Regions from separate parts of the Lutispora sp. QWL-02 genome, predicted to be linked through region 1. Evidence: riboswitches for the same ligand, from Rfam matches in the RefSeq annotation. Region 1 holds a riboswitch; each other region holds the start of a gene.
The links. A riboswitch is a leader RNA that binds a small molecule or an ion and turns the genes downstream of it on or off. The one in region 1 is predicted to bind molybdenum cofactor.

Region 1 (7,903 bases):
TTTTTTCACTATCCATTCTAAAATAATTGCTTAATCTTGGCACACTTATCTCAATAATATCTTCCGTCCTAATACCCTGTTCTATATCTTTTTTAATTCTTTCAATCAATGCCTTTTCAGAACATACGATAGAGAACTTATATACAGTACAATCATCTTTGTTTAGTCTGGACAGCACATCATCAAGAATGCTTTGTTCATGCATTACCCAACAAAAAATAATATTTTGATACTCTGAGCAGGAAATAAAATTGTTTAATAGATGAGTAATATTATCTATTACCATCTTTTTAGTTTCGTCCGTCACAATAAAGGGCGACATATCCCAACACCAATCGCCGTCAAGAAAAACACATTTAGATAATAAGTTTTGCAGTTCTCTGCTTGTTGCAGTCTTTCCTACACCCATTGTGCCATTTATGAGAATAAGGTTTTTCAATCTTTCGCACCTCCCATTATATAAATTGCTTGCTCACATTATTCTAATAATGATGTAAGCTAAAATTATTTGAACCAGTTTTGAAAAATAAGCCCTGTAAAAGCAAAAAAATTTGTAATTATGTGAGCTATCGTTACAATTTTAATAGAATTGGTTTTATATGCAACCCATCCCCATAATAGTCCCATGAAAAAAGAACCGCCAACTAATGAAACAAATCCACCTTCGTATACAATTCCTTTTGCCAAATATAATGATATATGCCAAATGCCAAAAAATATTGATGGATATATATACGCTAAAATAATGTTATTGTTAAAAGCTTTATTAAAAGCTCCACGCCAAAACATTTCTTCAATAGTTCCATTTATTAATGCAAATAATAGAGCAATAAATAAAACTTGTAATCCTGCTGTTGAAGCCAATTCCTTAAATACCACAAAAAATGTGGCAATACAAGGTATGAATGCCAATAAGTAATACAACTTTCTCATTATAGTGGGAATGTTTGATTTTTGAGTATAAATTCCTCCCAGACTACTTAATCCATTAGAGTTATACACAGATACAGGCAGGCAAAATATAAACCAGTATATACAAAATCCTACTACATACCCTGCTGTTCTTCCTATTGCAACGGTAAGCAGAGGAATTAAAATCAACATCGATATACATAATATCGGAGCAATAGAAAGCAAAACAGTTTGCTTCTTCTCTAAACTTATCAACCCTAATCCTCCTTCTTCTATTAAGTTCGTTTTTATCTTAATAATTTATGTGATTAAATCAATATCAATCAGCTTGTTAATGCCCATGATATAATTGACCTAGTGTCAATCAGGTTATAGTTCTTTTTCCTCCTGTTGAACCTTGACCGTTTGCATGGATATTATCAAGCCGATTGAACACTAAATACGCAACAAAAGAAGGTGATACATTGAACCCACTTTACGTCGGTATTGATATTAGCAGCAGTTCCAATGTCGTCTATTTCATGAAACCTGATGGAACAAAACATAGCTGCTTTCCTGTTTCAAATAGTCTAGATGGCGCTAGATTATTATCCAATAGGATTGTTTCTGCAATTACTTCTGAATCCCTTACAGATCTTATCATTGGATTAGAAGCTACTTCCGTCTATGGTGACAGCCTCGTTTGTTTCTTAAGGGAAAATGGTAATCTTGCTCCATACAATAAAAAGATTCACTCAATCCCAAGCAGGTTAAAAAGTTTATGGATGCTTACATAATTGCAGATGCCCTGCGCTTTGGAAGAATCAACAATGAGGTATATACAGACGATTACCGTTACAAGGTTTTGCAGAGCCTTACACGTGCTCGTTTCTTCGCTGTTCAGAGCTAAACCAAGGATAAAAAGCGTTTCCTCAACTATTTATTTATGAAGTATTCTTCTTTGGCACAGGAGAAAGTATTCTCAGATACTTTCAGCACCACTGCATTAGCTGTCTACGAAGAGTTTGATTCCGCAGACGAGCTGGCCTACATGGATTTAGATGAACTAACTGACTTCATTAAAAAAAAGGAAAAAATCGCTTTCCTAATCCTGATGAAGTTGCTAAATTCATTCAGGCAGCTGCCAGAGGTTCCTACCGTCTGCCCAAGACAGTAAATGACTCTGTCAACCAGGTGCTATCTATATCCATAAGCTTCATAAGAGCGCTGGATGCACAGATCAAAGCTTTGCCCTGTTTTAAAAAACATAGTAGGCAGGGCTTGGGTAGGTGTCTTTTGCTTTTATTAGAGTAATGAGATTATCTCATTATTTCTTATTTTCACTACTTGACATCACATCTCTGGACTATCTTAACTGTTAATTACCTACCTATTTCTCCCTTGTATAATCTTCGATTCAACTCTCATGGATCTCCATTGAACAATTTCTTACAATTACGCAGTACTATAAACTACCTAATAAAATTGCCCTAACAAACCTGGGCATGAATGCCCGACATCTCGTCATATTTCAGATATCTTTTCCAATCTCATGTCCATCTACCTAAACATTACCATAATGATTTGGCTTTTTCTACATATAATTACTAATTTTGCGACTATTTCATAGCCATATGTTCTCCATATAAAACCTCTAAAATAAATTGTGCAAATATTTTGTGTTTTTCGTCATATTAGAAGGAGTTGTTTAATACATGTAGAATAAGTAAATTAAATGTATATCTTATAAATTTCATATCGACTCCGATTCCATATGACCGGTTAAGGTTTTTGGAACGATAGGGCATGGGTAGAAATGCCCATACCTGCCGTTGTGCAAAGGAGTCCATCTGTGTTGCAGTTTGTGCAAAAACAGATGGGCTTTTTTAATTAAATAAAGGAGGTGGAGCTGGCGTCCATGCGGCGTCCAGTAAAGGATTGAGCAAAGTATTAATGATTTCTCCGGAAAAGTGCATCGGCTGCAGAACCTGCGAGCTGATCTGCTCCTTCAACAGGATGGAGGAGTTTAATCCGAAGCAAGCTGCAGTATCCGTGCTGGCTTATGATGAGGCTGCAATAGCAGTGCCCATCATGTGCATGCAGTGCGAAGACCCTTCCTGCATGAAGGTTTGTCCTGTAGGAGCAATCGTAAAAGCGGAAAATGATGCAGTCATAATCGACGTTCAAAAATGCATCGGCTGCAAGATGTGCATAAGCGCATGTCCATTGGGCAATATCACCTATAGCCCGAAAGAGAAAAAAATGATCAAATGCGACTTGTGCGGAGGGAATCCGCAGTGTGCGGAGCTTTGTCCCTCAGGAGCAATTCAGTACAAAGAAGCTACACCTGCAAACCTTAATAAAAAGAGGAAGATCGGCGAAAGATTCAAGGATTTGTTTGGGGAGGTGTATGAATAATGTTTGGATTTACAGGCAAACTTCTCAGAGTGAATTTGACCGACAAGACCATTAAAAGAGAAGGCATTAATCCTGAGGATGCCAGGAAATACCTTGGTGCCAGAGGCTTAGGCACAAAATATTTCATGAATGAAGTTGATCCAAAGGTTGAACCTTTCAGCCCCGATAACAAGCTCATATTCATGACCGGCCCCCTGACGGGTACCTTAGCTACTTCTGCAGGCAGATATGAAGTAGTTGCCAAGGCTCCCCTGACAGGCACCATAGGAGCTTCCAATTCCGGAGGCCATTTCGGACCCGAGCTGAAGTATGCCGGTTATGACGGAATCATATTTGAAGGAAAATCAGAAAAGCCCGTTTATCTATACATAAATGATGATGAGGTGGAATTAAGAAATGCTGAGCATCTTTGGGGCAAAACCGTGTTTGAGACTACCGACATGCTGCTCGGCGAAGCAGGCGAAGATGCAAGAGTGGCCTGTATAGGCCCCGGGGGAGAAAAGCTGGTACTATTCGCAACGGTCATGAATGACAAAAATAGAGCTGCAGGCAGATCAGGCCTTGGTGCCGTAATGGGCTCAAAAAATCTTAAGGCTGTAGCAGTAAAGGGCTCAAAATCTGTAGAGGTTGCAAAACCCAAGGAATTTCTTGATATATGCAAGAAAGGCAGAACGATGCTGAAGGATCATCCCGTTACGGGTGCAGGCTTAGCCGCCTATGGCACTGAAGTCCTTGTCAATATTTTGAATCAATCCGGTGCCCTTCCCACTAGAAACTGGAGAGACGGCGGCATATTTGAGCATGCTGATGAGACAGCAGGGGAGACTTTGACGGAAAAATATTTGGTGAGAAATAAAGGCTGCTTCGGCTGCAATATGGGATGCGGCAGAGTGACCAGGATACCGGAGGGCAAATTTAAAAGCTTTGGTGAGGGGCCTGAGTATGAAGCAGGCTGGTCTTACGGAGCAGATTGTGGTGTCAGGAACCTGGAAGCCATATGCAAGGCAAATTTCATATGCAATGAATTAGGCATTGACCCCATAACCATGGGCTCCACTATAGCCTGTGCAATGGAGTTGTATGACAAAGGAATATTGACCAGAGAAGAGTTAGGTAGAGATCTTCCTTTCGGAGATGATGAAGGAATCGTAGAGTTTACCAGAATGACAGGCTTGAGAGAGGGCTTCGGTGATACAATGGCTATGGGCTCCTATAGAATGGCGGAGCTTTATGGTCATCCGGAGCTTTCAATGTCCGTAAAGAAGCAGGAAATGCCCGCTTATGACGGCAGAGGAGTACAGGGTATGGGCCTTGAATATGCTACTTCAAACCGCGGCGGCTGCCATGTAAGGGGATATCTTACATCCCCTGAGGTACTGGGAATACCAGCTAAGCTTGATCCTTTAGTAACAACCGATAAGGCTCCATGGTTAAAGACATTCCAGGATTTGACTGCAGTAGTTGATTCTGCAGGCATATGTCTTTTCACTACCTTTGGTATAGGGCTTCCCGAGATAGCCGAAATGATTAGAACAGCTTTGGGCTGGAAATGCTCAGATGCTGAAATATTGCAGATAGGTGAAAGAATATGGAACTTAGAAAAACTATTTAATCTGGAAGCAGGCTTCACAAAAGAGGACGATACACTTCCTGAAAGACTTCTTAAAGAACCTCTCCCTTCCGGACCTGCAAAGGGCAAGGTAAATGAGCTGGATGTTATGCTAAAGGAATATTATGAGGTAAGAGGCTGGGGAGAAGACAGCATACCAACAGAAGAAAAGCTGAAAGAATTGGCAATCAGATAAAAGTAAGTAGTTTTAGGCTGTCGGGAGATTCATACCAACCGGCAGCCTAACAAATAATGTAAGGGCGGATTTTTCATGAAGGTAAAGTATTTTGCGTATATAAGAGATTATACAGGCACAAAGGAGATTCAAATAGAACACTGCCATACATTAAAAACTCTTCTTATTAAGCTTTGTGAAAAGCATGGTTTGAAGTTTAGAAATAAAATATTCAAAAATGACAGCCTCAGCAGCGAGATAATCATTTTAGTCAACGGCAGGAACATTGTCCATCTCCAGGGGCTCGACACCTTGCTCAGCCCTGAGGATGAAATAAGCATATTCCCGGTGGTCGCCGGGGGTTAATGTTTACATTTTTTTGTATTGGCGGTGATGAATTTTGTTTGACAAATACCCAAAGGAGAAAAGATTTACATTAGCTATACTGCAGGATATTCAGAAGGAATACGGCTATATTCCCAAGGAGAAGCTCGTTGAGCTTTCCGGATATCTTGACATCCCTCTCTCAAGGCTGTACAGCATGGCCACCTTTTACAAGGCTTTAAGCCTGACGCCCAAGGGGGAGAATATAATAAAGGTCTGTGACGGCACTGCATGCCATATCAGGTCATCCAAAAGCTTATTGGATGAGATCAGGAGCACCCTTGGCATAAAGCCGGGGGAGACCACAAAAGACGGAAAGTTTTCCTTGGAAACCGTAAACTGCCTTGGCTCTTGTGCCATAGCTCCCGTCATGGTGATAAACGGCAAATACTATGGCAAGCTCACTTCCTCCATGGTTAGAGAGATTTTGAAGGAATACGGGGGTGCGAGCGGTGAGTAGAACGATCTTTGTCTGCTGCGGCACAGGATGCCTGGCAAACAATAGTATGGAAGTATATGAGAAGCTAAAAAGGTTCATAGAAAAGTATGAGCTAGATGCAGAAGTAAAAACTTCCATAAAGGCTACCGGCTGCAATGGATTATGTGAAAAAGGGCCCCTGGTGAAAATCCAGCCTGACGATATCTGCTACAGCAGGGTTAAAGCAAAAGATGCGGAAGAAATCGTCGTAAAGACCTTGATCAACGGTGAGATAGTAGACAGGCTTTTGATCTTTGATACTGCAAAGGGTAAAAAAGTGACTTCTCATAAGGAAACCGATTTTTATAAATCCCAGCAGAAAATCGCTTTAAGGAATATAGGGGAAATTGACCCTGCAAGCATAGATGATTACATTGAGCGCGGAGGATATGAGGCACTGAGCAAAGCGCTGTTTCAGATGACACCCGGGGAAGTGATCTCGGAGGTTGAGAAATCCGGATTGCGGGGCAGAGGCGGAGGCGGCTTTCCTGCAGGGCGAAAATGGAGACAGTGTGACAGTATAGACAGCTTCCCAAAGTATGTGGTATGCAATGGAGATGAGGGAGACCCGGGAGCCTTCATGGACAGGAGCATAATGGAAGGCGATCCCAATACGGTAATAGAGGGGATGACTATATGCGCCTATGCCATAAAATCAAACAGCGGATTCATATATATCAGGGATGAGTACTCATTGGCCCTCAAGAATATGAATGCCGCCATAAGGCAGGCAAGAGAAAGAGGTTTCCTGGGCAATAACATCATGGGCGGCGGGTTTGATTTCGATATACAAATAGTAAGAGGCGGAGGAGCCTTTGTCTGCGGCGAATCCACTGCATTAATGCAGTCTATAGAGGGAAATGTAGGTGAGCCCAGGGCTAAATATATACACTCTGTGGAAAAAGGATTATGGGGGCAGCCTACCGTGCTCAATAACGTGGAGACCTGGGCAAATATCCCCGAGATAATAACTAAGGGCTCTGAGTGGTTTAGCTCCATAGGTACAAAAAGCAGCAAGGGCACAAAGGTATTTTCGTTGGTAGGCAAGGTAAAGAATACGGGGCTTGTGGAAATTCCTATGGGTACAACACTGAGGGAGCTTGTATTTAAAATCGGCGGAGGAGTAATCGGAGACAAGAGATTTAAAGCCGTTCAAAGCGGCGGTCCTTCGGGAGGCTGCATACCGGAAAATCTCCTTGATCTTCCTGTGGACTTTGATACATTGAAGGATGCAGGCTCCATGATGGGCTCAGGCGGCATAATAGTCATGGATGAGAGGACTTGCATGGTGGATGTGGCAAGATATTATCTCAACTTTCTATCCGAGGAATCCTGCGGCAAATGCGTTGCCTGCCGGGAAGGCATAAAAAGGATGCTTGAGCTTCTCTCGGATATCTGCGCCGGCAAAGGCAGCGAGGAGGATTTGGAGCTATTGGAGAGCTTATGCCATACTGTGGAGGAGGCTTCTCTCTGTGGATTGGGAAAAACAGCTCCTAATCCTGTGCTGACCACATTAAAGTATTTCAAGGATGAATATCTGGCTCATATAAAGGAAAAAAGATGCCCTGCAGGAGTGTGTCCCGGCCTCACAGCTTATGAGATCGATGAAAAGCTGTGCAAAGGCTGCGGAGTGTGTGCAAAGAATTGCCCGGCTTCAGCCATATCCGGAGAGCGAGGGAAGGCACACCGCTTGGATGAAGCCTGCTGTATAAAATGCGGCAGCTGCATGGATATATGCAGGTTCAATGCGGTAAGGGTCAAAAAGGAGGTGCGGGCATGAAGATTACAGTAGACGGCATAGCATGCGAAGCCCAAAAAGGGGAAATGCTGCTTCAGATTGCAAGGAGAAACAATATTCACATACCTACTTTATGCCACAGCGATGCCCTGCCAGGACTCGGGAGCTGCAGGTTGTGCATGGTGGAAATAGCGGACAGAGGCAGAAGCA
Region 2 (7,903 bases), 120 kb from region 1:
GTTGCATCCGCACCTCCTCTGGAGATAGTATACGGCCTTACGAAAATGAAGCTGCCCTATGAAATTGCCTTTATGGTTCTTCTGGCGATGAAATTTCTGCCTTTGTTTAGAGAAGAGTTTTCAGACTCAATTGCTGCAGTACAGCTGGCAGGAGCGGATCTGCATAAGATACCGCTGAGGCAGAAGCTTTCATTGTATGCCTGCATATTGACACCCTCTGTAGCTAAAGCCTTAAGCAGGGCCAGGTACATCTCCCTTTCCATGGAATGCAGAGCCTTCAGAGTATACCCATGCAGAACCGACTATTGCATATTGAAGATGAAGGGAACAGATTATACTGTCATACTGGCAACTTTAACAATGACCATCATAATTTTTATCTGCCTGCCATAATAGAACAGCAAAGCAATTTACTAAGGAGGCCGTCGAAATGAAAGTCATATCGGTTTACGGATATTCAAAATCGGGCAAGACCACAACAGTAGAACGCATAATAAAGGAGCTCATCAAACGCAATTATACTGTAGGTTCAGTAAAAGAGATACATTATGAAGAGTTCGCCATAGACATGGAAGGCTCCAATACGGACAGGCATAGAAAAGCAGGAGCCGGACCGGTTACCGCTCGGGGCCTTTATGAAACGGATATTTTGTTTAAGAAAAGATTGCCTATGCCTGAGATATTAAAATTTTATGATCAGGATTTTGTAATACTGGAAGGAGTAACGGATTTTGGGGTCCCCAAGATTTTATGCGCCTCCTCCATCGAAGATGTAATGGAGCGCATACATCCCAGCGTATTTGTACTAAGCGGCGTGATAAGCAACAAAATATCCCGCTTTAAAAGCCTTTCCGTCATCAATGCCGTTACTGATATAGAGAGGCTTACGGATCTGGTGGAAAGCACCGCCATGGATTGGGAGTCTGTATAATGGATATAGAGATAGTGGAAAAGTTCAGCAGCAAGCGAAATCATGTATATAAGGTAAAAATACATACTTCCTCTTCTGCTGTTTTAGCGGTGATGAAGAAGTATGAAAAGGAAAATACCCGCTTATTGGCCGTAGAGTATAATAACTTGAATATGCTCCGCCGGTCCGGTCTGTCTGTACCCGAAGTGATATATAAAGATGAAGGCAGCTTGTTCTTACAGCATATTGAAGGAATCCTGGTGAACGATTTGGCGGAAAGCCTTGATATGGGAGATTGGATTGATGACTTGGCCTTATGGATGAGCAAGCTGCATCAAATATCCGCCGGAGCCTTCAGCATGCTGAAGGGTGACGTGAATCTGAAGAACTTTATATACGGCAGTAATAAGATATATGGGCTTGATTTTGAGGAAATGAAGCACGGCGACGGGCGCATGGACTTGGCTGACCTATGCTTTTTCATACTCACGAATGCTCCTTCCTTCACAAAAGAAAAGCATCTCATAATGAGAAAGCTTTTGAAGAGCTATGAAAAATACTCCGGTTCGCAGCTCAAGGATATGGCCGGGTACTTGCTTCTGAGCAAAGCAGAGGCAAAGATAAGAAGGAGCGGAAATATACAAAATAAACTTAATAGCGAGGAGCCGATATGATGAGAAGGGAGTTTATAGAGTTTGCGCCTAATTTGCCTGTCAATGTACATTATCATAGCTGTAAGCATTATCCCATCCATTGGCATAAGGCCATGGAGATAATCTATGTAGTAGAAGGCAAAATCAGCGTCAATATAGAAACGGAAACTCATATTCTAAAGGAAGGCCAGATAGAAATAATCAATAGCGACGAAGCCCACAGCATATCCGGCAGAAGCGGCAATAACAAGGCTTTAATATTTAATATCGATACCGGATTTTTAAATAAATATTACGATATAGAGAATATGTTTTTTTATACTGAAACCTCCGATACGGATGTGCAGAAATCCGAAAAATATGAAAAATTGCGGGAGCACCTGGCTATACTGCTGTGCGAGCTGTTTCAGCGAAGCGAGGATTTTGAAGAATTTATAGAAGATACTTTGGTGGAATTGCTGTATCATCTCATCAATAATTTTCATTATCTCATCTACGATGAAGAAAGCCTGAAGGATAATGAGGTTCAGTTTGAGAGATATGACAGGATAATAAAGTATATATATTCCAACTATCATAACAGGATAAGCCTCCAGGACATTGCCAGAAGAGAATATCTCAGCTCTCATTATCTATCCTACGGCATAAAAAATAATGTAGGGCACAGCTTCAATGATTTTCTTAATCTTACCAGAGTAGAAGAAGCCATAAAGCTTCTGCTGGATAGCAATAAGACTATATCGGAAATATCAGAGGAATTAGGATTTTCACACACAAGATATTTCAATAAGCATTTTAAGAAGCATTATAGATGCACTCCGATGCAATATAGAAAAAAGCATGACTTGTCTGCCGAAGAATATGAGGCTATGAAAAAGTATGACACTCTTCCTATTAATACCGCTCTGGAGCATATTGCAAATTATCTTGAAGATTATCCCAGATTTCATTCTGAAAACAGGATAATAAAGCTGGATATCGACCTGATCGGCAATGCCCATGGGGATTCATGGACAACAGGAATTGAGTCCGTGTATTTAGGCTGCTGCAGAGAGCTGTATTCCCAAAGGAAAATGGCATATATAGCTCAAGCGAAGAAGGATTTAAACTTCAAATACGGGATAATAAGCAATGTTTTTTTGAAAAAAAGCCATACCTTTAACCAGATAGCATACTGGGAAGAAATGAGGGAGATATTTTGCTCCTTGATGAAGCTGGATATAATACCTCAGATCATATTGGATGATGAGGATACAGATATAGAGCCTTTCATGAACTATTACAAAGGGTTTTTCGGTGAAGATGCGATGAAGGAGTGGTCCCTATGCAACTTCAAGGATATGGAGCGGAAGCCTGACTTAAGCCTTGATCCTCTATATGACACTGCTTATATGATACCGCTGATCATCGATGCTTATATAAACCAAAAGGAGGATATGCCGTGCCCGGCACTGTTTGACGAATTGAGTGATGAGGAAATTGATAATTCCGTTTTCTTCGGCGGAAAGGGTCTCATAAATAAATATGGTATGAAAAAACCTTCATACTATGCCTACAGTTTTTTATCCCTACTGGGAGAAAATATGATCGATAAAGGAGACGGATATATAATAACCCAAAGGGATGGAAACTATCAGATACTGCTCTACCTATATGACGATAAGCTGAAAAGCCCTGGGATCAAAGATAGAGCCCTCAAAAAATCCGGAATGAGAACCATGCTGAAGCGAAAGTATTCCATCAACTTATCTTCCCTCCCCGATGATTTCAGGGTCATATCTTACAATATAAATGAAAAAAACGGATCAACCTACGATAATTGGATTTCCATCGGGGCCCCAAAAGCTTTGACTGGTGAAGAACTAAAGCTGCTTGACACTGCATCCGGACCTTCTGTAAAATTCTATAACGCAGGCAAGAGCCCTGTCTTTAACATAATATCAGCCTTAGAAGGCTATGGAGCCAACTTGATTCAGCTTCAAAAAGTACAAAAGCACCTATAACATGGTGCTTTTTATTTATTCGACGACTTACGAAAAACTTCAGGTGCTTAAACTTATACCTTTTAACGGTTACCTTGGTGAATGAAAAAAATTACAAATATGTATATACTTTTTATTGAGGATGATGTCTGTCCGTTTACGAAAGGTTGTGATCGACATGAAAATCAATAGAAATATATTCAAATCAGAAAACACAGATAAGCTTCTCATTAAATTTGCAGTGCCTACCATCATAGCTCTATTAGTCATAGAGCTATATAACATGGTGGATACCATATATGTAGGTCGGTATCTGGGAAGCACAGCCATAGGAGCATTGGCAATAGCCTTCCCTGTTCAGCGCCTTATTTCCGCCTTGGGCCTTTTGATAGCCGTGGGTTCCTATACCGCGGCATCAAGATATCTGGGAGAAAAAAATTATGATGATCTGAAAGCTGTAATAAAAAATTCTCTGGTCCTTACCATACTGATAATGTCTGCAATTACATCTCTCCTGTATTTCTTTTTGGATCCCATAATAATAGGGCTGGGTGCAAGCCAAAGCATATTGCCTTATTCCAAGGATTATATAGGCATTGTGATATTCGGAGGCGTATTTCAATCTTTAGCTATAGTGATGTGCTATATCATAACTGCTCTGGGAAACCCTAGAATAACCCTTAAGGCCACAGGCTTAGGAGCTGTTTTAAATATAATACTGGATTATGTATTGGTGGCCTATTATCCTTTAGGCGTGAAAGGAGCAGCAATTTCAACAGTTTTATCTCAGTTCATATCCTTCTTATATGCATGGCACAAATTCAGCTATGTGAAAAAGGATTTGAATTTAGGCTGGAAGCTCAGGCTTAATCATGGTATTTCTTCAGAGATCCTCTTGATAGGCTTCTCCACCTTTGTGATAGAAATATCCGACGCAGTAGTAGCTGTGCTATTGAACAACCTTCTCCTGTCCTACGGAGGGGATAAGGCATTGATAATAATAGGTGTTACCACAAGGATCTCAATGTTCCTGTTTATTACCGTGATCGGCATAAGCTCTTCCATGCAGCCCATAGCGGCATTTAATTACGGAGCTGATAATTATGATAAGGTAAAAGATGTGGTAAAAAAATCAATCGATTATGCGACCGTGTCATCAGCTATTGTGTGGCTGTTGATGATGGTCTTCCCTCAATATATTATAGGCTTCTTTATGGCTGATTCCGAACTGCTTATAGATACCATAAGAATCCTGAGAACCATAATATCCATTTTCCCCGTTGTAGGCGTATACTATGTTGCAATATACTTTTACCAGGCAATGGGGGAAGGCAGGGGTTCCTTCCTCTTGTCCATTTACAGGCAAATTGTAGTGTTCATTCCTCTTATGTTTATAATGGCCAAATCCATGGGCTTACCGGGAATCTGGCTGTCCTTTCCCATATCGGACATGATCTCTTGCTTAACCGGCATCTATTATATAAAGCGCGCTTTTGATATAGTGGAAGAGCCGGAATACTAAACAGGCGATTAGCCTTGCATTGACAACTGTTTAACGTTATAATATAGATATAATTTCCATAAGCTCAATAAACAGAAATACTCCGATTTTATGCATCTAAACGAATTATACGCGCAAGATGCATAAAACGAAAGGGTATTGCAGGAAACTGCAGTGCCTTCCAGTGCGAAAAGGAGTAATAAACCGGCTTTTTAAAACTTCTTTTTGCTATAAAAGAAGTTTTTTTATTACTCATTTCCATTACGAGTAAACTGTGTCAAAATTTTAAATAGGAGGAGAGCATTATGAGCTATTCAAACACTAAGAAATCCTTGAAGGTACTGGCACTATTAACAGCTTTTACCCTTATATTTTCATCCCTTGGCCTTATAGCTCCGGATGTATTAGGAAGTTCTGTATACGCAGAAGCATGGACTCCTAAAACGGAGCAGCCTATTGTTGTGGTTACGGGCCAGGGTATAGGATTCACCGATGAAAAATCGTATACTCTAAGCGAACTCATATCAATGCAGCATGTTACAAATCTTTACTCCACAATAAACACCACTCCCACCAAGAGCATATATCTTGGGAAGGGAGTAAAAGTCGATGATCTCCTGAGCAAATCAGGCTTCACCAAAGACAAATATGATCTATTCAAGATAGCTTTTGCAGCCAAGGATGGTTACAAGGTCACCTTCGACCCTTCTCACAAAGGAGATTCTACCACTTCCAAGGTATTGACCACCCCATCCTACGGTATGGAAAGATATTATTTCCCCAAACTGGGCAGCGGACAAGCCGACGGCAAAATCCCCGTGGATACCATACTGGCCTTCGGAAGAGCCGGCGATAGGGGTAAACCTGAGATAATACCCCAAAGCAGTTCTATAGAAGCTTTGACTGATAAGGATGCACCCCTCTTGATGGTAGGCCAGCAGCATGTGGAAGAACAAAATAATCCCTTGTTTAATAAAACCATACAAAAAATACTTGTTGGCGAAGAACTGCCTGCAGTTCTGAAAATAGGTAATAAGGATTATACAAGAGCTGAAATACTCCTCATGCCTAAAATGGCAGGCAATTGGACCTATACTAAAAAAACAGGCCCGGTGGCTGACTACTGTGTGGGAGTTCCTTTGAGCGAACTTCTCAATGGCTATGACGATAAGGACAAAGTAGAATTTATATCTGCCGACGGCTATGCAAATGATCCTGTTACCGTAGGAGATATAAAAGATTCCTCCAAGCAGTACATACTGGCCTATGAAGCAGGCACCGGCTCCGGTGACTCCAAAGCAGTCTGTGACACTGCAAAGGATAACCCGGCTATAGTCGGTTATTTCAGGATATACAGCCAAAACGGCTCCTTAATAAAGCTGGTCAACGAGATCAAGGTCACTCCGTCCGGCGGAACAGACTATTCCAAGAGTCCTTACAAGCACATTACAAACGGCGGAGTTGCCGGCGATGCACCTTACAATATAGATGCAATAACAGGAGCAACATTGACCTTTGAAGGTCCCGGCCTTGCGGCCAGCATACCTCTCTCCATCAGAGAAATGGAGAACCAAAATGCAGGTGCCTTCCGCGGAGATTATAAGGATATTCGAAGCGGAAAAGAGACTGTACTTAAATATGAAGGAATCCGTCTTGAATACCTATTGAAGAATATGACCTCCGGCACAACCGGTATAAAGCTCACCGATTCCGCCTATAAGGTGCTCTTAAAAAACAGAGTGAGACAGACCATAGCAGAATTTACCTTAGAGCAAATTGCCCAGGCTGAAGCACAGGGCAAGCCCATAATCATATCCTATGGAACCTCAAACCGGGACGGCTCCAATCCGAGGCCATTTGTCTATGATGCAGGAGCAGGTGCCGATGCGTCCTTGGGCAATGAGGATGGCTGTATAAAGCTTGTTTATGATAAATCAGCCTTCCGCTTTGATCCGAACCCCAGCTATACCAAGTTCGGAAACATTGCATACATCTATGTGGCAGAGAATGATTCCCCGGGCTATAAGCATGATAAAGCCCCTTACGACAAAGCAGAGAATTCTCAGTACATAATAACCGTTACGGGAGATAAGATCGGAAGAGAAGTAAACTATACAGTAAAGCAAATAGAAGATATGGTCAAGTATGAAGACAGCAAGCCCGCTATAAGCGGCATGGGCTATAGAGCCGAATACAGCCTCTCCAACTCAACCTACTGGTATGTCAATGAATATGAAGGGGTTAAGCTGTGGGAGCTTCTGAAGAAATCCGGAGTCCCCGAAGCCATGGCCAAGGGCGAAGGCTCCAAGACCGTGGTGCAATTTGCCGCTACAGACGGCTATAAGGATTTTGACAAGTTCACTCTGGCTCAGATAGCAGATCCCGGTCTATTCGGATACTATGAAAAGAACCCCGCCGATTTGAACGACGGAAAATACGCTTCCAAGGATGAAGATGATTTAAGATCCACCGGTTATCCCGTTTTAGTAGCCTATGGGGTCAACGGATATCCATATGTTATAAAAAATATTCTGGACGGCTATAAGAGCGGCCTTGGCAATGATGGAGGCCCCTTGCGCATCATATCCGGCAAAACAGAATACCACCATGCCAACGGCTCAAAGCAGGCCAAGCTGCTGGATAAGATAATCGTGGGCAATGAAGTCAACTACAGCACCCACAGCGGGAATCCGGACGAAAATTATAAATCTCTCGCTTCTCAAAAGATAGATGTAAAAGTGATAGGCATGGATGGAAGCACTCTCAAGAATCTAAGCTACACAATAGCAGATATAGAAAGCATGATTTACGGAGCCGATATCTCCAATACTGAAAAGGTTAAGGCTAAAGTAAAGGA
Region 3 (7,903 bases), 1.3 Mb from region 1:
AATCAAACAATTATGATGGCTATGTCAATGGTGGTGACCTGTGCATTAATCGGCGCAAACGGACTCGGTATGGAAATACTCTTAGCCACAAACCGTACAGAGATGGGTAAGGCTTTGATGCCTGGCATTTGTATTGTTGTTGTGGCTATTATACTTGACCGCCTCACTCAAGGACTTGTCAAGAACAAGGAGGTGCAATAGAAGTGGATAATCACATCATAATGAGGGTCCGAAACGTATCAAAGCTATATGGAATAAATAAAGCTGAAGCCATAAAGCTCATAAAGGAAGGTACAGACAAGGAAACGGTGCATAGAAAAACCGGAGTTACTGTTGCTCTTTGGGATGTATCCTTTGAGGTAAAAAAAGGAGAAGTTTTTGTCATAATAGGACTGTCAGGCTCAGGAAAGTCCACAATTGTACGCTGCTTGAACAGGCTGAACAAGCCCAGCTCAGGAAGAATATTTTACGAAGGCAGTGAAATTGATAAATTCAGCAAAAAGGAGCTTTTAGACTATCGGCGCAATAAGATTTCAATGGTATTCCAAAATTTTGGTCTTATGAGTCACAGAACAGTCCTTGAAAATGTGGCCTATGGTCTTGAAGTAAAGAATATACCAAAAGAGGATCGTAAGAAGAAAGCAATGGAGATGATTTCCATGGTTGGACTGGAAGGCTGGGAAAATCAACATATTAACAGTCTTTCTGGAGGGATGAAGCAGAGAGTGGGGCTTGCCAGAGCCCTTGCAAATGATCCCGAGGTGCTATTGATGGATGAGCCGTTCTCAGCGCTGGACCCATTGGTGAGACGGGATATGCAGTTCGAACTTCTTTCAATCCAAAGAAAGCTTCAGAAAACAGTAATATTTATTACCCATGATATAAATGAGGCTTTCAAATTAGGAGATACTGTTGCTATAATGCGTGACGGCAGAATTATTCAGATAGACACACCGCAGAATATGTCTGCTAAACCGGCAGATGATTATGTTTCTAAATTTATCGGCAGTGCAGATAAAGCAAAGGTGCTGAGCGTCAAGAATGTCATGGTTACACCCACATGCCTGGTGAGGCCCAAGGATGCTCCCATCCAAGCCATAAGAGAGATGAGAGCCAATAGTGTCTCTACGGCATATGTGGCAGACGATGAAATGAAATTCATAGGCGTCATAACTATCAATGATGCGGTTCGTGCAAATAAAGAGGGATTGGCTTTGTCCTCCATGATAACCAGCGATGTATATACTGTAAATGAAGAAAAGCTTATCGAAGATGTATTGCATTTGGCCGCCAAATCTAAATATCCCATAGCAGTGCTTGATGAGGGGAAAAAACTAAAGGGAATTATCAGCAAGGCAGCAGTATTGTCTTCGCTATAAAGCATTAAAAGGCTTTATATGAAGCAAACGCATATGTTAGCTAAATAGGAAAACAGGTTCAGAAGGATATTCTTTTGGGCCTGTCTTTTTATAATGCATAGGGAATTATAAATTTCCTTAGTCTGCACTTTTCGTTAAAAGCCTTTGTTCTATATAGTTGGAATTTAGCAAGTATGGATGAAGTCTCGTTTAATTTTATTGCATTGTAATAAGGATTTGCGTAATGTAAAATATGCTTAGAACAAAAATAATTTTGGGAAAAAGAGATATTAAGCAGGGAAGGAAATGTTAAAAAATATCATAGCCCATAAATCAATTATTAAAAATCTCTACCGCTCATAGACGCATTGTGAGGAAAATGTTAAAATTAACCTGAGGGAGATAATGTATATTATAATAGAAAGGAACATCTTGATGGAAAAGAGATTGCTTACTCCAAAAGAGATTGCTCAGGCTACTATTGATGCCGGTGCCGGCAAAGCGAAGCTTTCGGTGATTCATATGATTATTTTGGGTATTTTTGCAGGAGCCTTTATAGGCTTTGGCGCTCAAGGAGCAATTATTATCGGGCAGACTTATGCAAGTATTGATCTGGGCATGTCTAAATTTATTTTTGCCGCGGCCTTCCCGGTAGGATTGATGCTTGTTGTTATTTGCGGCGGAGAGCTTTTCACCGGGAATAATTTGATGGTATTGGGCTGCTTGAATTGCAATTATAAAGTCAGAGACCTTCTTAGAAATTGGGCAGTAGTTTATTTCTCAAATTTTGCGGGCTCCGTCATATTGGCCTTACTGGTGGCCAACAGCGATCTCATGACGGGAGCAGCAGCAGAAAAGGCGATAGCAATAGCAAATGCCAAGGTTGCCATACCCTTTGGAGCCGCTGTTATAAGAGGCATTTTGTGCAATATCCTTGTCGTACTGGCTGTCTGGATGGCCACAGGATCGAGAGATATTATAAGCAAAATATTTTCCTGCTGGTTTCCCATAATGCTTTTTGTGCTCTGCGGTTATGAACATAGTGTGGCAAATATGTATTTTGCGCCTTTGGGAATGTTCATAGGTGCACCAATCACCTGGGGCCAAATCTGGATGAAGAACTTGATCCCCGTGACCATCGGAAACATTATCGGCGGCGCTGTAATAGTTCCTTTATCCTATTACAACGTATATATAAGGACGGCAAAGGTTTCATCCGATGCTGAAGACGGCCCAGAAAAGGTATAAAAGCTTTGAAAAAGATATAAATATATGATATCTTAAATATAGTAAGATTTTCCGAGTTTAATTTTCTAAAGGACAAGCCCATGAAAATTAAACCGAAGGGCTCCGGCAGAAATGCTGAAGCCTCCCGTATTTGGAAAGGAAAAATCAGATTCTATTATATTAGAATTAGAAGAGCAATCCTTTCGGATTGCTCTTTTTGAGCTTGGTACCAAACATGGTTATATGCAATAATCTTTATTTTTTTTATTAAAACAGGCGAAAGGTGATTTTCATGACATATTTTGCAGAAGCGTTTACTAAAGCTCTCAGCCTTCTTTTCTCCTTCGATAAGGAACTCTACGGCATAATTCTTCTGACGCTCAAAATATCTGCAGTATCCCTGATAATAAGCAGCATAATGGGCATTCCCATTGCTGCAATACTGTATATGAAAAAGTTTCCCGGGCGAGGGATCATACTCAATATAATCAGCACCTTTATGGGCCTTCCCCCTGTGGTGGTAGGCTTATTTGTGTATATCATGCTTTCCAATCAGATGGGGCTGTTCGGCGATCTGAGATTGCTGTTTACACCGGCTGCAATGATAATAGCACAGACAATATTAGCATTGCCTATTGTGACGGGGCTTACCCATACCGCTCTTATGTCTTTGGATGACCTGCTAATAAAAACTTCAATTACAATGGGTGCATCTTCCTTTCAGCTTTTTGCTGTCATCCTGAGAGAAGCCAGATATGGCATCGGCACAGCGGTTATAACCGCTTTTGGAAGGCTCATGGCTGAGGTCGGTGCAGTTATGATGGTAGGAGGCAATGTGAGATATCAGACCAGAGTGATGACCACTGCTATAGCATTGCAAAAAGGCATGGGAGAATTCCAGACAGCTCTCGCATTGGGAATCATACTTCTGCTTCTTTCCTTTATCATAAATTTTTTCCTTCAGTTTCTGAAAGGAAGGAGGGTCTGATTTGGAAGACTATATATTTAAGGCAGAGAATCTAAAAAAAGAATATTTGGGCAGAACTGTATTAGATATTGAAGAGATGAAAATACAAAAGGAAAAGATTACTGCAGTCATAGGTCCAAGCGGAGCGGGCAAGAGCACTCTTTTACACCTGCTCAATGTAATAGAAGCACCTTCCTCAGGCAGTATATGGTTTGAAGGCACTAAACTGGGAGAAAAAGCTTTGACCTTAAGCATCAGGAGAAACATGGTCATGGTATTTCAGAAGCCTTTGGTGTTTACCACCACGGTATATGAGAACCTGGCTTATGGCTTAAAGCTTAGAAAAATGAAAAAAGAAGAAATCGGTCAGAAAGTCGAAGAAGTGCTGGGGATAATCGGGCTGAAGGACAAGAGGAATCAAAATGCCGCCACTTTATCAGGGGGAGAGGCTCAAAGAGTGGCAATCGGCAGAGCTATGGTAGTGAGACCTAAGGCGCTTCTTTTAGACGAGCCTACAGCCAATCTGGACCCTGCAAATATATCTATCATTGAGGATCTGATCAAGTTTGGCAAAGCTAATTATGGCCTTTCCGTCATTATAGTCACTCATAACATGTTTCAGGCGAAGAGGCTCTCAGACAATACTATTTTTATGCTCAACGGCAAGATCGTAGATTATGATACTACGGAGAATCTGTTTAATTGCCCCAAAAATGAGATCACAGGGGCTTTTATAAATGGTAAAATGATTTATTAAAGGAGAGGGAATAATGAGAAAGAACTCAAAAATTTTTGCAACCATTCTGGTTTTGGTATTTGCTTTCAGCGTAATGCTTGGGGCAGCAACTGCCGCGTATGCGGACAATGCTCCGCTCGCAGGACTGGCCAGGACTACAGTCAATGCATATTTCAGAAAAGGACCCGGGGTTGATCAGGATATTTTAGATGTAATTAAAAAAGGAACTGAAGTAGTTGTCTTAGGCAAGGTGGGCAATTGGTACAAAATTAGCCATCCTGACAAAAGGGTGGGCTATGTCACCGGCAAATATCTGGAGGGTTTTGATAAAGGAATAGATAAGTTAGTGGAAGAAAAAATAAAGCTGGAGGAACAGCTCAAATCGTTAGAGACCAAAATCGATCTTTCCAAGCTGGAGAAGAATATAGTATTGGCGACTACAACCAGTACTCAGGACACAGGACTTTTGGATACATTAGTCCCTGCCTTCAGTAAGAAGTATGGCGTCAATGTGAAGGTTATCGCAGTGGGCACCGGTGAAGCTATAGAGATGGGCAAAAGAGGAGATGCGGATGTAATCCTTGTTCATTCCAGAAAATCAGAAGATGCCTTCGTAGCAGAGGGCTTTGGAGTGAACAGAAGAGATGTAATGTATAACTTCTTCTTGTTGGTCGGCCCCAAGGATGATCCGGCTAAAGTATCGGAAGCAAAGGATGCAGTGTCAGCCATGAAAGCGATTGCTGACAATGGATCGACCTTTATATCCAGAGGTGATGAATCGGGAACCCATAAGAAGGAAAAGGATTTATGGAAGCTGGCGAATATTGACCCAAAAGCCCAGAAATGGTACATGGAGGTTGGGCAAGGGATGGGAGCCACTTTGACCATGGCAAATGAGCAGGGAGCTTATACATTGGTTGACAGCGGTACCTGGTATGCTTATCAGGATAAAGTGAATATGAAGATAGTGCTTCAAGGGGACAAAGCATTGTTCAACCCCTACGGAGTAATTGCAATAAATCCCGCTAAATATCCTAATATAGGCTATAACTCAGCGATGGCTTTTGTCGAGTTTATAACCTCCCAGGAAGGTCAGACCATCATTAAAGAATACAAAAAGAACGGTTATCAGCTCTTTGTACCCGATGCGAAATAGTGTGCCGGATCATATGCGAAGCATAAAAAATGCTTCGCATTTTCTATCACTGACTATGGAATTATATGCAGACATGTGCTATTTTAAACTAGGGATGTGAATACATAGGGAATATGACCCTATAGGAATACCCAAAATCCTGAGCTCTGAGCTCTGAAACTTGGACTCTATTTAAGGAGGCGAAATGATGAAGCTTTTGAATGTAGATACATCTGATAAGGTTAGAAAAAAGATTGATGAGTCATTTACTGATAACTATGATAAATCGGAACAAGTTCCCACTGAACAAAGCCTGGGGAGGATAGCATTCGAAGATGTGCTGTCTCCCATCGAACTGCCTCAGTTTTCCAGATCTGTAGTGGACGGCTATGCGGTGTTATCAAGAGACACCTATGGAGCAGGCGAGAGCATGCCGGTTTTTCTGGAGGTCTCGGGTCATGTGGAGATGGGTAAGGCTGCTGAAGGCAAGGTTTCAGCGGGCAAGGCCATATATGTGCCTACAGGAGCCATGATACCTGGAGGCGCCGATGCAGTTGTGATGATAGAATACGTGGAGAACCTGGATGAAAGCACCATAGCTGTTTATACGCCGGTGGCTCCGGGTCAGGGCATTATAAAAAAAGGCGATGATGTGAAATCGGGCAGCAAGATTTTATTAAAAGGGGAAAAAATAAGATCCAGGGATATCGGAGTTTTATCAGCCCTGGGCATTGGATATATAAAGGTATTTAAAAAGCTCAAGCTTTCGGTAATATCCACAGGAGATGAAATAGTAGACTCCTTCGGAGAGGTCCGGTACGGTCAGATAAGGGATATCAATACACATCTGATATCTGCTATGGCGGAGGAGTCGGGCGCGGAGATAAGCCTTAAGCTGCTGGTGCCCGATGATTTCAGCAAGCTCAGAGAAGCTATAGACCAGGCTTTGAAAATGTCGGATATAGTGGTGCTGTCGGGGGGCAGCTCCGTCGGTGCCAAGGATATGACTGCCAAGGCTATAGAATCTACAGAGGGCGGGGAGATCCTTGTACATGGAGTAGCAGTCAAGCCCGGCAAGCCCACTATAATCGGGAAGGCAGGAGGAAAGGCCCTGTTCGGCTTGCCGGGACATCCTTCCTCAGCAATGGTTATATATAAGGTTTTTGTAGACTATCTCATAAGAAAATATTACTCAATGAGTGAAGATATAGTATATGTCGAAGCCTCATGCGGAGAAAACATACATTCTGCACAGGGCAAAGAAACCTATCAGCCGGTGGAATTGCTTGAAAGGGATGGGCAATACGAAGCTGTTCCCATCTACGGCAAATCCGCCGCCATAACAACAGTAGCCAGATCCGTGGGCTATATCAGGATATCTGAGAATAAGGAAGGCGTCAAAAAGGGTGAAAGGGTGAGAGTAGCGCTGTTTTGAGACTGAATAGGAGACGGAAACCATTGAAAGACACGGAAACTTCACAAAAATTCAGTGACCTTCAGTGGTTAAAAAATAGGAGGTGGATAGAGTGGATAGAAATTTATACCTGGATAATATGGATGTAGATGAAGCGTTGAAGCTTTTTTTGAATAGAGCAGGACAAAAGCTGGAAGCTGAGAGGATAAAGGTTGTAGGGTCCTTGGGAAGGATAACTGCAGAGCCTGTTTTTGCCATTTATTCTTCTCCTAATTTCAATGCTTCTGCAATGGATGGCATAGCAGTCAAGGCCAGGGACACCTTTGAGGCTTCCGAAGTCAACCCGGTGATACTAGAAAAAGGCGGGCACTATGAATATGTGGATACCGGGGACCCTATAGCAGAGCCCTATGATGCGGTAATAATGATAGAGGATATAGTTGAAGCGGGGGAAGATAAAGTAAGGATAATAAGCCCTGCCTTTCCATGGCAGCATATAAGACCTATAGGAGAGGATATAGTAGCCAATGAGATGATAATTGCCTCAAATCATGTGATAAGGCCTGTAGATATTGGCGCTTTGCTATCCGGCGGTATTACGGATATAATGGTTTATAAAAAGCCCAAAGTGGGGATAATCCCCACAGGCACGGAAATAATTGAGCCGGGAGAGGAGCTAAGGCTCGGAAATATAATCGAATCCAACTCACGCATATTTGAAGGGCTTGTCATAGAATACGGAGGAGAGCCTAAAAGATATGCGCCTGTTCCTGATGATTATGACAAACTAAAGGCAGCCCTGAAAAAGGCAGCTGCGGAAAATGATATAGTTGTGATAAATGCAGGCTCCTCTGCAGGCTCGGAGGATTATACAGCCAGACTGGTGCGGGAACTGGGAGAACTGATCCTCCACGGCATAGCCGCAAAACCGGGCAAGCCTGCTATATTGGGCCTGATAGACGCTAAGCCGGTCATCGGAGTGCCCGGATATCCTGTATCCGCATGGGTCGTATTCGAAATATTTGGCAAAGCATTGATAAAAAAATGGGCAGGCAGACCTGAAAAA

Region 2: another riboswitch for molybdenum cofactor. It lies ahead of AC4HCY_RS03960 (ligand-binding sensor domain-containing protein); the one in region 1 lies ahead of AC4HCY_RS03340 (4Fe-4S dicluster domain-containing protein).
Region 3: another riboswitch for molybdenum cofactor. It lies ahead of AC4HCY_RS18695 (ABC transporter permease); the one in region 1 lies ahead of AC4HCY_RS03340 (4Fe-4S dicluster domain-containing protein).

The regions. Positions count from the first base shown of each region.
Region 1 covers NZ_CM177762.1:755,854-763,756, reverse strand. Annotated here, with positions in the region: gene AC4HCY_RS03360 (AAA family ATPase) at 1-439, opposite strand, end outside; gene AC4HCY_RS03355 (CPBP family intramembrane glutamic endopeptidase) at 505-1,167, opposite strand; gene AC4HCY_RS03350 (hypothetical protein) at 1,434-1,688, shown strand; gene AC4HCY_RS03345 (hypothetical protein) at 1,853-2,068, shown strand; molybdenum cofactor riboswitch at 2,642-2,752, shown strand; gene AC4HCY_RS03340 (4Fe-4S dicluster domain-containing protein) at 2,830-3,309, shown strand; gene AC4HCY_RS03335 (aldehyde ferredoxin oxidoreductase family protein) at 3,309-5,114, shown strand; gene AC4HCY_RS03330 (ubiquitin-like small modifier protein 1) at 5,190-5,459, shown strand; gene nuoE (NADH-quinone oxidoreductase subunit NuoE) at 5,494-5,937, shown strand; gene AC4HCY_RS03320 (NADH-ubiquinone oxidoreductase-F iron-sulfur binding region domain-containing protein) at 5,930-7,735, shown strand; gene AC4HCY_RS03315 (2Fe-2S iron-sulfur cluster-binding protein) at 7,732-7,903, shown strand, end outside.
Region 2 covers NZ_CM177762.1:880,775-888,677, reverse strand. Annotated here, with positions in the region: gene AC4HCY_RS03985 (energy-coupling factor transporter transmembrane component T family protein) at 1-393, shown strand, start outside; gene mobB (molybdopterin-guanine dinucleotide biosynthesis protein B) at 431-931, shown strand; gene AC4HCY_RS03975 (hypothetical protein) at 931-1,584, shown strand; gene AC4HCY_RS03970 (helix-turn-helix domain-containing protein) at 1,581-3,566, shown strand; gene AC4HCY_RS03965 (MATE family efflux transporter) at 3,724-5,067, shown strand; molybdenum cofactor riboswitch at 5,136-5,259, shown strand; gene AC4HCY_RS03960 (ligand-binding sensor domain-containing protein) at 5,352-7,903, shown strand, end outside.
Region 3 covers NZ_CM177762.1:3,919,616-3,927,518, reverse strand. Annotated here, with positions in the region: gene AC4HCY_RS18710 (ABC transporter permease) at 1-201, shown strand, start outside; gene AC4HCY_RS18705 (quaternary amine ABC transporter ATP-binding protein) at 222-1,379, shown strand; gene AC4HCY_RS18700 (formate/nitrite transporter family protein) at 1,794-2,606, shown strand; molybdenum cofactor riboswitch at 2,644-2,763, shown strand; gene AC4HCY_RS18695 (ABC transporter permease) at 2,878-3,573, shown strand; gene AC4HCY_RS18690 (ABC transporter ATP-binding protein) at 3,575-4,309, shown strand; gene AC4HCY_RS18685 (substrate-binding domain-containing protein) at 4,323-5,444, shown strand; gene AC4HCY_RS18680 (molybdopterin molybdotransferase MoeA) at 5,629-6,858, shown strand; gene AC4HCY_RS18675 (molybdopterin biosynthesis protein) at 6,950-7,903, shown strand, end outside.